Regions from separate parts of the Rhizobium laguerreae genome, predicted to be linked through region 1. Evidence: predicted binding sites of a transcription regulator. Region 1 holds the regulator's gene; each other region holds the start of a gene.

Region 1 (3,343 bases):
CGTCATCGTCACCCACTCCATGCAGCAGGCCGCGCGTGTCTCGCAGCGCACCGCAATGTTCCACCTCGGCAATCTCGTCGAGGAGAACGACACCGACAAGATGTTCACCAATCCCGACGATCCGCGCACCCAGGACTACATCATGGGTCGCTTCGGTTGATTTTGGCGACACCAAGCCTTCCCGTTATTCGAGGATAAAGCCCCATGGCATCGACACATATTTTTTCTGCCTACGATGATGATTTGAAGTTCCTGTCCAGGCGGATTTCCGAAATGGGCGGCCTGGCCGAGCAGATGGTCAGCGAAGCCGTCCGCGCCCTCGTCAACGGCGATACCGCACTGGCGCAGAAGGTCATCTCCGACGATGTGATCCTCGATCACGCCGAACGCGAAATCGGCGACAAGGCGATCGTCACCATCGCCCGCCGTCAGCCGATGGCCTCGGACCTGCGTGAAATCATGGGTTCGATCCGCATCGCCGCCGATCTCGAACGCGTCGGCGACCTCGGCAAGAACACCGCCAAGCGCGTCATCGCCGTCCAAAGCACTGGCGTTCCCCGTAAGCTCGCCCGCGGCCTCGAGCATCTGTCCGAGCTGGCGCTCGTCCAGCTCAAGGAAGTACTCGATGTCTACACCAATCGTTCAGCCGACAAGGCGAATGCGATCCGTGAACGCGACAACGAGATCGACGCGATGTACACCTCGCTGTTTCGCGAACTCCTGACCTATATGATGGAGGATCCGCGCAACATCACCAGCTGCACGCATCTTCTCTTCTGCGCCAAGAATATCGAGCGCATCGGCGACCATGCCACCAACATCGCCGAGACGATCTTTTACATGACGACAGGCGCACAGCCGGAAGGCGATCGTCCGAAGGACGACAGCGCCAACACCGTAGGCGCGGTCACGGAATAACCGCCCGCATAGTTAGTTGCGTGCGCGCCCGTCCGGGCGCGCAAAGAGGTCGCAGCCAATTTCTGAATTTGCGCAGGATGAATTGCTTAAATCACCCCTGATTTAAGGATGATGCGCGAGGAGACCGACACGCATGATCCCGAGAGTTGCAGTTGTTGAAGACGAGGAAGCCCTCAGCGTGCTTCTTCGCTACAATCTCGAAGCGGAAGGCTTCGAGGTCGATACCATCCTTCGTGGCGACGAAGCCGAGATGAGGCTTCAGGAGCGCACGCCCGATCTTCTCATCCTCGATTGGATGCTGCCCGGTGTCTCCGGCATCGAGCTCTGCCGGCGCCTGCGCATGCGGCCCGAGACCGAGCGCCTGCCGATTATCATGCTGACGGCGCGCGGCGAGGAGAGCGAGCGCGTCCGCGGATTGTCGACGGGTGCCGACGATTATGTCGTCAAGCCCTTCTCGACCCCGGAACTCGTTGCCCGCGTCAAGGCGATGCTGCGCCGCGCCCGTCCCGAGGTGCTGTCGACGGTGCTGAAATGCGGCGATATCGAGCTCGACCGCGAAACCCATCGCGTCCATCGCAAGAGCCGCGAAGTCCGCCTCGGCCCCACCGAATTCCGCCTGCTGGAATTCCTGATGTCGTCGCCGGGCCGGGTGTTCTCCCGCTCGCAGCTTCTCGATGGCGTCTGGGGCCACGATATCTATGTCGACGAGCGCACCGTCGACGTCCATGTCGGCCGTCTGCGCAAGGCGCTGAATTTCTCCAACATGCAAGACGTCATCCGCACCGTCCGCGGCGCCGGTTATTCGATGGAAGCCTGAGGGCTTCCGTTCTGGTTACTGACAGAGTCGACCGACGATTTTTTCGTCGTGCTCGGGCTTGTCCCGCTGCTGTCCGGTTCGCGGCGATAGACCGCCCCTCATCCGGCTGCCGCCACCTTCTCCCCGCTCGCGGGGCGAAGGGACCCGCTGCGACGTCTCCGTTCCCCGTCCTCCACCTCTCCTGTGGCACGTCCCCTCGCCCCGTTTACGGGGAGAGAGTTAGGGTGAGGGGCAGCCATCCCGCAATAAGCGCTTCCATCCACTCGCATAAAAAAACGGGCCACTCGGCCCGCTTTCTGCATTCTAAACGATGTTCGCTCGTTCAGCTGGCCCGCGCCGCTGCCCGGCGGCGTTCATTCACCGGCTGGTAGGCGAGTTTCTGGTGATAGCCGCAATAAGGCGAATTGTCGGGGGATTCGCAGCCGCAGAAATGGAAGTCGTCCTTCAGCGGATCGCCGACTGGCCACTTGCAGGTGCGTTCGGTCAGTTCCGTCAGGCCGAGGCGGCGCGAAATCGGCACCACCACGTTGCCCCTCGGCACGTATTCCATTTCCTCGATCGTTTCGATCTCGATCTCTTCCTTCAGCATCGTCGCGCCCTGCTGGCGGGTGACGGTGCGGGTCGTGATCCGGGAGGCGTAGTTCGGTGCGCGCGGCGCCGATGTGTTGCGCTTCGGCGTTCGCGCCGCGGTGTTGGTGCCGCCGGCCTTGGCACGGCCGGGAAGGCACAGCCGGTGCACTTTGCCGATGACCGCGTTTCTGCTGACCCCACCGAGCTGCGCAGCAATCTGGCTGGCGCTCAGTCCTTCGGCCCAAAGCTTCTTGAGTTTCTCGACCCGCTCGTCTGTCCAGTTCATGCCCTGTCTCCACCTTTTGCGTTGGTGATGGCAGAATCCCTCACCGTTGTCCCGGGAGCTCCGAAACAAGAAACGCTTGATCAATTTTGGTGACTAGTTCCGCCGCATGCAGTCTAGTAATTGATCTTTAACCTAGTGTGAGGCTGACTCCGTGACAAGAGTCGCATGAATCCGGATGAATCGAATTCGTAGTTTTCCCCAACTTGCTGCCCCTGCGTGTCATTTCTGCAATAATGCCTGTTGATGACTGAAAATGCCGCTGTACACCCTTGCTGCATACGCTAAGGGCGCCGTTTTGTTGACATTGCAGCGCGAAAAGGAAATAGTGCCACTCGCCGCCGCAAGGCGGCATTTTTGATTTTTCGGGCCTGGTTTCCTTAGCCGGAGTCATTGCCCGGCAACTTTGATGGAGATCGCGCCATGGCTGAAGCCGCGCCGCTTTATGACACCTATTCTCGTGCCCCGCTGCGGTTCGAGCGAGGCGAGGGCGTGTGGCTGATCACCGAAAGCGGCGAGCGATATCTCGATTTCGGCGCCGGCGTCGCCGTCACGTCAGTCGGCCACAGCAATCCGCATGTGGTCGGCGCATTGAAGGAGCAGGCCGACAAGGTCTGGCACCTGTCGAACATCTATGAGATCCCCGGCCAGGAGCGTCTGGCAAAGCGCCTGACGGACGCCACCTTCGCCGACAAGGTGTTCTTCACCAATTCAGGCGCCGAGGCGCTCGAATGCGCAATCAAGACGGCGCGCCG
Region 2 (3,343 bases), on a different contig from region 1:
TAATCGCCGCTCACGGTCAGCGGCCTGTCGGTCGCCAGAACGAGCGAACCACCGTTAACCGTCAGCCCGCCAAGACCGAAGGCCGACGGCGACAGGGCCACCAGCGCGCCCTCTTCCAGCACGGTGCCGCCGGCATAGCTGTTCGCGCCCGATAGCCCGAGGATGCCTTCGCCGCGCTTTACCAGCCTGCCCTTGCCGGTGATGTCGTTCCGCCATGTATCGATCGCATTGAAACCGCCCTTTGCCGCGTCCATCGTCACCGTTACGTCCTGTTCGAACGCGCCGTACCCGTCGGCGGCTGCAAACAGGTTGAGACGACCGCAACCTTCCGCATCGTCGAGGAGCGGGTAGCCTGAGGCGATCTCCGTCGTTTTCAGCACGTCGCGGCGCTGCACGCCGTCCAGATAGGGCAGACGCGTTTCGAGAAGCGCTTCGGCGCCCTGCGGCACACGCGCCGGCTGATCGGTCGCATGAATCGTCGGCAGGCCGTAGCTCAGGCGCTGCAGCACGTAAGCGCGATTGGCGTCATGATCGGCGAAACGGTCTGCAGCCAGCGGTGCCGCATGGGCGGCAACCTCGAGCGCGCCCGCATCCGCAACGCCGGATTTGGCGACGAGCCATGCCTGCACTTGGGCGTAAGCATCGCTCTTCAGCGCCGCATTCTCGGCCTTGTTCAGGTTGTAGACGACCGTAGCCGTGCCGAGCATGCGGCCGCTCATCACGTCGAGAGGAGAATGCATGCCGGCGAGGATGCGGTCTTCACCCAACTCGCTGGCGCGCGTGATCATTTCCTGAAAGCGCTGCGGCACGAGATAGGCCATGGCGAGCCCATCCCGCCAGGCTTCCGCCGTATGCCCGCTCGGGAAACCGCCGTCCTCCGCCGCCTTACCGCTCTTGGCCGGCTCCAGCGTCGGGACGACCGATACGTCCTGGCTCCAGCGGTAGGGACGGGCGTATTTGAAGTAGCGCTTGGCAGGTTCCGTCGAGCCGTCACCGCTCGCGGCGTTGATGAAGTCGATTGCAAGGCCCATCTCGGGATTGGCATCGGTCTTGTTTTCCGTGTCCGGCTTGCTGCCGGCACCGCGATTATTGCCCTTGTCGTCATATTTGACCGTCGTCGCGTCGGCCGCCACCGCGGTGATCGTGGTGGTCTGCTTCGATCCGGCCTTCCAGGCAGCCGTCAGCGGACCGAGGCCATCGACGATGCTGGCATTCTTGCCGCGCCGATCATCGAGATAGGCGGCGACCGCCTGGTCGGCCGTCCGCGCCCGCGTCGCATTGACGACATAGGCAATGTTGGCGTTATGGACGGCCTGGTTGACGATATGGCCGTCGGTCTTGCTGGCGGGAATACCATCCCAATCCGTCCTGGCGACCGCCGGGCAATTGTCCTTGGCCGGGGCTTCGACACCCGCATCGACGAAAGGCGTGCGCGGGGTCCAGATTTCGAGGAAGCCGGAGAGAAGGTGAACGGCCACGTTGGTGTCCGCCGTCGAGAAGCAGGCGTCACCGCGTTTGTTGGTCTTTCCGGCCTGCGCATAAGGCGCTTTCGCCGCCGTGGACTGCTCGGCGCTGGCAAGCGATGGCACGATCGAAAGGAGGCAGACGAGGGCGGTGCCCAGGCGGCAAAGGCTTAAAACAGACATGGTGATACCCGAAATGGTTGAACGAACGCCGGGAGAGTTAGAGCTCTCATGTGACAGATCAATTGCAAAAATATTGCCATTCTGTGAACCAGTCGGTGCCTGCCTCTTGCCTTTCCCAACCATCCCGCCAAAACTGCCGGAGAGACGATGAGCCCAACCGGAATGCCGGAAAGGAAGACATGGCAGCGCGCCAACGCATCATTCCGGTAAGACGCGAATACAATCGCTGGGTCGCCAACCAGACGCTGGAAGATTACGCGCTGCGCTTCACTGCCAAGAGCGCTCGCCATTTCTCCTCGCAGCGCATCTCACAGACGGCGATCGGCGCAATCTCCTTCCTGGCGCTGGAGGCGATCGGCGGCGCAATCACCCTCTCCTACGGCACCACCAACGCCTTTTACGCCATTATCGTCGCCTCGATCGCGATGCTGGCGATCGGCCTGCCGATCAGCCGCTACGCCATTCGCCACGGCGTCGACATCGATCTGCTGACGCGCGGCGCGGGCTTCGGCTATATCGGCTCGACCATCACCTCGCTGATTTATGCGAGCTTCACCTTCATGCTGTTTGCCATCGAGGCTTCGATCATGTCCGGGGCCTTGGAGCTCACCCTCGGCATCCCGCTCTGGATCGGCTACATCATCAGCGCCGTCATGGTGATCCCCCTGGTAACGCACGGCGTACGGCTGATCAGCAAGTTCCAGCTGATGACCCAGCCCTTCTGGATCGTGCTGAATATCCTGCCCTTCATCTTCATCGCCCTGCTGGACTGGGAAAAATTCGATCTCTGGCGCGCCTTTGCCGGCATCCGCCATGCCTCCGGCCCACCCGGCACCATCGCCGAATTCGATTTGGTGGAGTTCGGCGCGGCCTCCGCCGTCATCCTGGCGCTGATGTCGCAGATCGGCGAACAGGCCGACTTCCTGCGCTTCCTGCCGCCGGACCCGCAGCGCAAGTGGCGCCACCGCCTGGCGATCTTTCTCGCCGGCCCCGGCTGGGTCATCATCGGCGCGCCGAAGTTGCTTGCCGGCTCCTTCCTGGTCGTGCTGACCTTCACCTCGGGCGTCCCCCTCGATCGCGCCGCCGACCCGGCGCAGATGTATCTGACCGCCTTCGGCTACATGGTCCCCTGGCATAATGGCGCGTTGCTGTTGATGGCCGCCTTCGTCGTCGTCTCGCAGCTGAAGATCAACGTGATGAACGCCTATGCCGGTTCGCTCGCCTGGTCGAACTTCTTCTCGCGGCTGACCCACAGCCATCCCGGCCGCGTCATCTGGCTGGTGTTCAACGTGGCGATCGCCCTGCTTTTGATGGAACTCGGCATCTACCTGCTGCTGGAGGAGACGCTCGGCATCTTCTCGATCATCGCCATGGCCTGGCTCTGCACGATCTCCGCCGATCTCTTCATCAACAAGCCGCTGGGGCTGGCTCCCCCCGGCATCGAGTTCAAGCGCGCCCACCTCTACGACATCAACCCGGTCGGCCTTGGCGCCATGACGCTGTCGGCGACGGTGTCGCTGATTGCCCATTTCGGCGCCTTTGGCGAGATCGCCGCCTCGCTCGCGCCCTATATCACCCTCGTCATCGCGCTGGTCGCCTCGCCTGTCATCGCCTGGGCAACGAAAGGCAAGTTCTATCTCGCCCGCAAGCCGCGCCAGAGCTGGAAGAACCTGACGAACATCACCTGCTCGGTCTGC
Region 3 (3,343 bases), on a different contig from region 1:
CGATCGCGGGAGCGACGGCATAGGGCCAGATGAGCAAGGTCGAATAAATTCGAGAGTTGCGCAACACGCGCATCGCCGCTGCAGCCAGGAGCAACGCGATCGCCGTCGACAGGACCGTCACGAGAATAGCGAAGACGAGCGTGTGGCCGAAGGCATTGATGTAGATCGGATCGGCAAAGAGCCGGCGATAGTTTTCGAACCAGACGAAATTCGTTTTGAAGCCGAAGGCATCCTGGCGCAGGAAAGATTGCCAGAATGCAGTCGCCGCGGGCCAGAGGAAAAATACCACGGTCACGAAAATTTGGGGTGCGATGAGCAGGTAAGGCAAAAGCTTGTTGGGAAATACGGTCCGTTTGGTTTGCATGGAGCCTCACACTGACGGATGGGAAACGGGGGCCGGCTCTCACCAGCCCCCGTCGCGGAGCCCATTAGTTGGCGGACTGAAAGTCGCGAAGCTGTTCGTTGCCTCGTGCGACCACGGAATCAACCGCTTCCTTCGCCGTCTTCTTACCGCCCAGCAAGGCTGCAAACTCATCGTCGATGATACCACGCACCTGAACGTAGTTGCCGAACCGGATACCCTTCGAATTGTCGGTGGGTGTCACCCGCGTCAGTTGCTTGATGCCGATATCTGCTCCCGGATTCTTCTCGTAATAGCCCTGGTCCTGGCCCAGCTTATACGCAGCCTCGGTTATCGGCAGGTAGCCCGAGAACTGATGCCAATCGGCTTGGACTTCCGGCTTCTGCAGGTAGGTGAAGAATTTCGCGACCCCCTTGTACTCCTCTTCCGGGCGGCCTTTCAGCGTCCAGAGCGTGGCGCCGCCGATAATCGAATTGAGCGGCTGCGGAATGACGTCGTCATAGTAGGGAAGCGGCGCAAACCCGACCTTGAAAGCCTTCGCGTTGTTGATGACACCGGCCCGGCCGGCCGAGGAATTCATGTACATCGCACATTCCTGCGAATAGAACATCGGAGGAGCGTTATCGCCGCCGCCAGGTCCGCCGAATTTGAAGAGCCCCTCGTCCTGCCACTTCTTCAGATTGCCCCAATGGCGGATCGTCAGATCGTTGTTGAAGGTGAATTCCGCGTCCAGGCCGCCAAAACCGTTGGCCTTGGTGGAGTATGGCTTGTCGTGCAAGGCATTGAGGTTTTCGGTCTGGATCCAGGAAATCCAGGCGCTGGTAAAGCCGCATTTGGCAGCGCCGGACTTCATGATCGTCCGCGAGAAGGCCTCGACGTCCGCCCATGTTTTCGGCGGTGTTTCCGGATCGAGCCCCGCTTTTTGGAAGACATCCTTGTTGTAATACATGATCGGCGTCGAGGAATTGAACGGCAAGGACAAGACGTTGCCGCTGGTGTCCGAGTAGTAGCCGACGACCGGGGCAATGAATTTGCTCTGGTCCCAGGCCTCCCCCTCGTCCTTCATCAACTGGTAGACGGGATAGACCGCACCCTGTGCTGCCATCATGGTGCCGGTGCCGACTTCATAGACCTGGACGATTGCCGGCTGCTGGTTGGCACGAAACGCCGCGATCGCGCCGGTCAGCGTCTCGTCATAGGTGCCCTTGTAGACCGGCACGATCTCATAATCGGACTGAGACGCGTTGAACCCCTTGGCGATCTGTTCAAGCTTCGCGCCATTCTCGCCGCCCATTGCGTGCCACCACTGGATCTTCGTGGCGGCCAAGGCCGGGACGGATAACGAAAGGCTGGTCAGTCCTGCGGACAGGAAAAAAGCGATCTTGTTCATCCTCACTCCCACTTGTTGTCGGTTCATAGCCTCCCGCTACGAACGTGAGCCGATCGTAACAGGCGAGTTTCACTTTGCAAATATGAAATGTTCATATGAACATTTGATGACACCAAGCCCGACGGTCATAAGGGGCCGCTGGCTGGAAGTATGAGTTTGAGTGGCCGATCGATTTGCGCGCTGGCCCTGCTTTGGGAAACAGCCTTTCACGGGCAGCGGCGTGCTTTGTGGCAGTTTTGCGACACTCGATGGAGCGCAGATGCTCACCTGGTTCCGAAAACTGATGCCGCGGGAAGAGCGCTTCTTCGATTTATTCGCCCAACACACAAAGACCGTCGTCGGTGCGGCGAAGCCCTCCAGTTTCTGTCCGCCTCTCTCCATTCCCTCGGCCATGGGCAATGACGCTCGAAAGACAATGTCCTATATTCGCAAGGATAATTGGCGGGTGATTTCCATGTACCGCCCTTGGTCGTCCTTTCATGCCAAAGTGCAACTGCACTCGGTGCGCTTTTCGATCCCATGGCGGATTGCCCACGCGACGGGATCGAAGATTACGCGTCTCAACCCAATGCAGGGCTTTTGCGCCGAAACAGGCGGAGCTCTGACATTGCTTGGCGTAACCTGGCCAGATATCCCGTTTTCGACCCACATACCATCACCGCTGGGGCTTGGCGGGCAACATTGTTGTTGTCGGGTGACACTCCCCGTCGCTGCGATCATTTTCAGCCTTAGACCATTGGCTTTCGGACCGCTTCCATCAACGATCCCTCATCTTGGTCATCGGCACGTCCCAATCCCGCAGGCCATCGCAGACCTCGACTCTGCTGGGCGCGCCGGTACGACCGCCGAATACCTGGCATTTGAGCGCCGCCGCCATGGATGCCCAGCGCATCGTCTCTTCGATCGGCAAGCCTTCGGCGACAGCCAGCGCGAAAGCGCCATGAAAGATATCGCCGGCTGCGAGCGTATCGACCGCCCTCACCTTCGGAGCGGCAAGATGGGCGATTTCGCCGGTTCGGTCCTCGAACCAGAAAGAGCCATTTTCGCCCGCCGTGACGCTGACGAAAGCTTGCTCGAACTTTCGTTTCAGAAGGCCGACGACCTTCACCAGCTCGGCTGCACCCGCAAGGCGCTCGGCGGCCGGCTGCGAGAATACGATGTGGCTGGCCGCCGGTGCAAGCATCTCGATCACGCCATCGGCTGCGACATCGCCATCGAGAATGGCCGGTTTGCCCGCCTCTCGCGCCGCAGACAGCGTCCGCAATGCAAGCTTCGGCCACCGGACGTCGACCAGCACCGCATCGAAAGAAGAAACGTCCTCTATTGTGACCGGCTTGACTGTCTCGTGCAGGCCCGCATCGTAGAAAGGCACAATCAGGCGCTCGCCCTGATCATCGACGAGAATGGTCGAGACGGCCGAGCGGGCGCCGTCCACGCGCAGCATGCCGCTCGTGTCTATGCCGCTGTTGCCGAGGTCGGCAATGATGCGTTCGCCGGTGGCATCGTTGCCGACTGCGCCCCAGAGGCTGGCATTGCCGCCCAGCCGGGCGACCGCAAAGGCGGCGCTCGACGCCATGCCCTCGGCGATCTGC
Region 4 (3,343 bases), on a different contig from region 1:
CCCGCGTCCTTGGCCTGTTCGGTGACAAGATCACCACCGACCACATCTCGCCGGCCGGTTCGATCAAAGCGGCTTCGCCGGCCGGCGCCTACCTCATCGGCCATGACGTCGCCGTTGCCGACTTCAACCAGTACGGCACGCGCCGCGGCAACCATGAAGTGATGATGCGCGGCACCTTCGCCAATATCCGCATCCGCAACCACATGCTCGGCCCAAATGGCAAGGAAGGTGGCTACACCATCCATTACCCGTCGAAGGAAGAGACCTCGATCTACGACGCGGCGATGCAGTACAAGCAGGAAAGCGTGCCGCTCGTCATCTTCGCCGGTGTCGAATACGGCAACGGCTCCTCGCGCGACTGGGCTGCCAAGGGCACCAACCTGCTCGGCGTCAAGGCAGTGATCGCTCAGTCCTTCGAGCGCATCCATCGTTCGAACCTGGTCGGCATGGGCATCATCCCCTTCGTCTTCGAAGAGGGCACGACCTGGCAGAGCCTCGGCCTCAAGGGCGATGAACTCGTCACCATCGAAGGCCTGGAAAAGATCAAGCCGCGCGAGAAGAAGATCGCCAGGATCACCTATGGCGACGGCGCCGTGAAGGAGGTTCCGCTGCTGTCGCGCGTCGATACGCTCGACGAGGTGATCTACCTCAACAATGGCGGCATCCTGCAGACGGTTCTGCGCGATCTCGCTGCCTGATTTTTAAGAGACTTGTTTGATAATAGCCGCCGGAGAGCAATCTCCGGCGGCTTTTCTTTGGTGCGACGGTAGTATTTGGACGGGCTCACGATGATTTGTTTTGCGCAAGTTCCTGTCGAGCTTCGTCTCACCCGTTCGTGACTTTTCGTTTGGACCCGGAAGGATTATTCGTACGTTCATATGTCAGGGCCGCCGGTTCAAACATGCCGTCGGCGCTGAAAAAGAGGTGCAGGTGAATGTCCCCCCGTTTTTTGATTCCGCTAATCGCCGGCGTTGTTCTCTCGGGCCCGCTGCAGGCCGAAGACGGCACGCCGAAAGGTGTCGTCGAACTCTTCACGTCGCAGGGCTGCTCCTCCTGTCCTCCCGCTGATGCCGCTTTTCGCAAGCTGGTGAACCAGGGCGATGTCATCGCGCTCGCCTATCATGTCGATTACTGGAACTATCTCGGCTGGGCCGATACGTTGAGCTCCAAGGAAAATACCGAGCGGCAGTATGGTTATGCCAAGACGATGGGCCGCAGCAACGTCTACACGCCGCAAGCCATCGTCAACGGACGCGACCATTTGGCCGGCGCCGATCTGAATGGCATCAACAGCAAGATCGATACCTATAGCAGCGAGGGCAATGGGCTGACCGTTCCAATCAGCGCCGCGATGCGGGGCGACGAGCTGGAGATCAAGATCGGCGCGGGACAGGGCAAAGCCAATGTCGTGATGGTCTATTTCGATAAGGAAAAGACGATCGACGTCGAAAAAGGCGAGAACAGCGGCAAGAAGATTTCTTATCTGCACAGCGTCACCAATGTCGAAACCGTCGGCATGTGGGACGGCAAGGCAACCAGTCTGACGCTGCCTGCCAGCGTCCTGCAGCGGCCGCAGCTCGAGGGCTGCGCCATACTGCTGCAATCGGCGACCGCAGACGGCGATCCGGCTGCGATCCTTGGCGCGACCGTAGTGATGGCTGGTAAAAATATCTGACACTTCGTCCGGTTACGGACGAAGTTCCGGGCGGCCCGGCCGAGCGTATTCGGGGCTGGGGTTAAGGTCGATACGCTCCGCCGGGCCCTTTGGCGCGCTGGCGCCAAACCGGAATTCATAAATCTCCTGCAAATGAGGCGCTGTTTTGACTGAAATGCGGCGCTGCGGAGAAAGCGTTGACCTGTCCTGCGCATCATGCTTTCTGAAAATCGAACTCAGCTTTCGGAAGGCATGAAGCACTGACTCAAAGTGCTACAGCGTCCTTGGGCGAGAGACGTGCGGTGTTGTCGTGCGGCTGAATGTGACGGCTGGCACTCTTGCAATTTGCGGTGGCTCGGGCAAACTGTCACCCTCCTGTCACAAGCGGAGGCCTCGGGAGACTGATGACAGATCAGCCGGATTTGCGACACGGCGAAAGCCGATCCGTCGACAATAGTTCCTCAGTCGTCGTCGATCTCAGGGAATACAAACAAAGCAAGGACCCGCTTCCGGTGACCTTCCACCGGCGCGAACTGGACGCGATCCTCTGGATCTACGGCCGGATGGTCGGTGATGGTGAATGGCGCGACTACGCCATCGATCACCTGAAGGACAGGGCCGTCTTTTCCGTTTTCAAGCGTTCCGGCGAAATGCCGCTCTTCCGCATCGAGAAAAACCCGAAGCTTGCCGCCAAGCAGGGCGCCTATTCCGTAATCAGCGTCAACGGCACGATCCTGAAGCGCGGTCACGAGCTGAACCAAGTGCTGAAGGTCTTCGACAAGGCCCTGAAGCTCGTCGACAAATAAGCCATATCAGCCGTTAAACAGCACGCCGGGATAGGTCGACGGGTCCGGATCGGTGCTCATGCCTTCGCCAAGCGCGCGCTGCATGAACATCGTATCCAGCCAGCGGCCGTGTTTGTAGCCGGTGCCCTTCATCAGTCCGACCTCCTCGAAGCCGGCCGTGCGATGGAGCGCGATCGATGCGGGGCTGGCGCCGCCGATGACGGCCGCCATCTGCCGAAAGCCGAGGGTGGTGCAGCGGATGACCAGTTCGGCGAGCAGCGCCTTGCCGATGCCGCGGCCACGGGCTTCAGGCGCCAGATAGATCGAATCCTCGACCAGCCAGCGATAGGCAGGACGCGTGCGGAAGGCCGAGGCATAGGCGTAGCCGAGGAGAGTCCCGTCCGCGCCGATGGCTGCGATATAGGGATATTGCTGGCCGACGATCGCCGAAAAACGCAGTGCCATCTCGGCCTCGGAGGGCGGGACGATCTCATAGCTCGCTGCGCCGTTCAGGACCGATTCGCGATAGATATCCGCAATGGCGGGAATATCGGCATTCGAAGCATCGCGCAGGAGGAAGGACATTTCAGCAGCAGATCCATAAAGGCGGCAAGGGCTTTCTAAAACCATTCCATGAAAGCCTGCGCAACAAAAAAGGCGGCCGAAGCCGCCTTTTCGATCCCAGTCTGCCCTGCTTATTTACGGTTGCCCATGAACTGCAGCAGGAACATGAAGAGGTTGATGAAGTCGAGATAGAGCGTCAGCGCACCCATGATCGCCTTGCGGCCGGCGACGGCGACGTCATCGGCTTCCAGGTACAGTTCCTTGATCCGCTGCGTATCGTAGGCGGTGAGGCCTGCGAAGATCAGCACGCCGAGTACCGAGATCGCGAACTGCACGGCGG

What was found. The regulator PhoB, encoded in region 1, activates phosphate uptake and scavenging genes when phosphate is short. The targets are predictions, from matches to a motif close to TGTCATNNANCTGTCAT.
Region 2: the regulator PhoB is predicted to act here: its motif matches at 1,697-1,713, upstream of HFO71_RS00230 (acid phosphatase).
Region 3: the regulator PhoB is predicted to act here: its motif matches at 1,847-1,863, upstream of ugpB (sn-glycerol-3-phosphate ABC transporter substrate-binding protein UgpB).
Region 4: the regulator PhoB is predicted to act here: its motif matches at 2,020-2,036, upstream of HFO71_RS15350 (DUF2794 domain-containing protein).

What each region holds. Positions count from the first base shown of each region.
Region 1 is NZ_JAAXQT010000002.1:123,587-126,929, forward strand. It holds gene pstB (phosphate ABC transporter ATP-binding protein PstB) at 1-160, shown strand, start outside; gene phoU (phosphate signaling complex protein PhoU) at 205-918, shown strand; gene phoB (phosphate regulon transcriptional regulator PhoB) at 1,052-1,735, shown strand; gene HFO71_RS07505 (GcrA family cell cycle regulator) at 2,058-2,591, opposite strand; gene HFO71_RS07510 (aspartate aminotransferase family protein) at 3,012-3,343, shown strand, end outside.
Region 2 is NZ_JAAXQT010000001.1:48,869-52,211, reverse strand. It holds gene HFO71_RS00230 (acid phosphatase) at 1-1,646, opposite strand, end outside; gene HFO71_RS00225 (hybrid sensor histidine kinase/response regulator) at 1,826-3,343, shown strand, end outside.
Region 3 is NZ_JAAXQT010000007.1:342,314-345,656, reverse strand. It holds gene ugpA (sn-glycerol-3-phosphate ABC transporter permease UgpA) at 1-364, opposite strand, end outside; gene ugpB (sn-glycerol-3-phosphate ABC transporter substrate-binding protein UgpB) at 429-1,751, opposite strand; partial or broken gene HFO71_RS35895 (inorganic phosphate transporter) at 2,061-2,440, shown strand; gene HFO71_RS22540 (sugar kinase) at 2,509-3,343, opposite strand, start outside.
Region 4 is NZ_JAAXQT010000004.1:284,894-288,236, forward strand. It holds gene acnA (aconitate hydratase AcnA) at 1-698, shown strand, start outside; gene HFO71_RS15345 (DUF1223 domain-containing protein) at 935-1,675, shown strand; gene HFO71_RS15350 (DUF2794 domain-containing protein) at 2,059-2,460, shown strand; gene HFO71_RS15355 (GNAT family N-acetyltransferase) at 2,467-3,024, opposite strand; gene HFO71_RS15360 (Bax inhibitor-1/YccA family protein) at 3,135-3,343, opposite strand, start outside.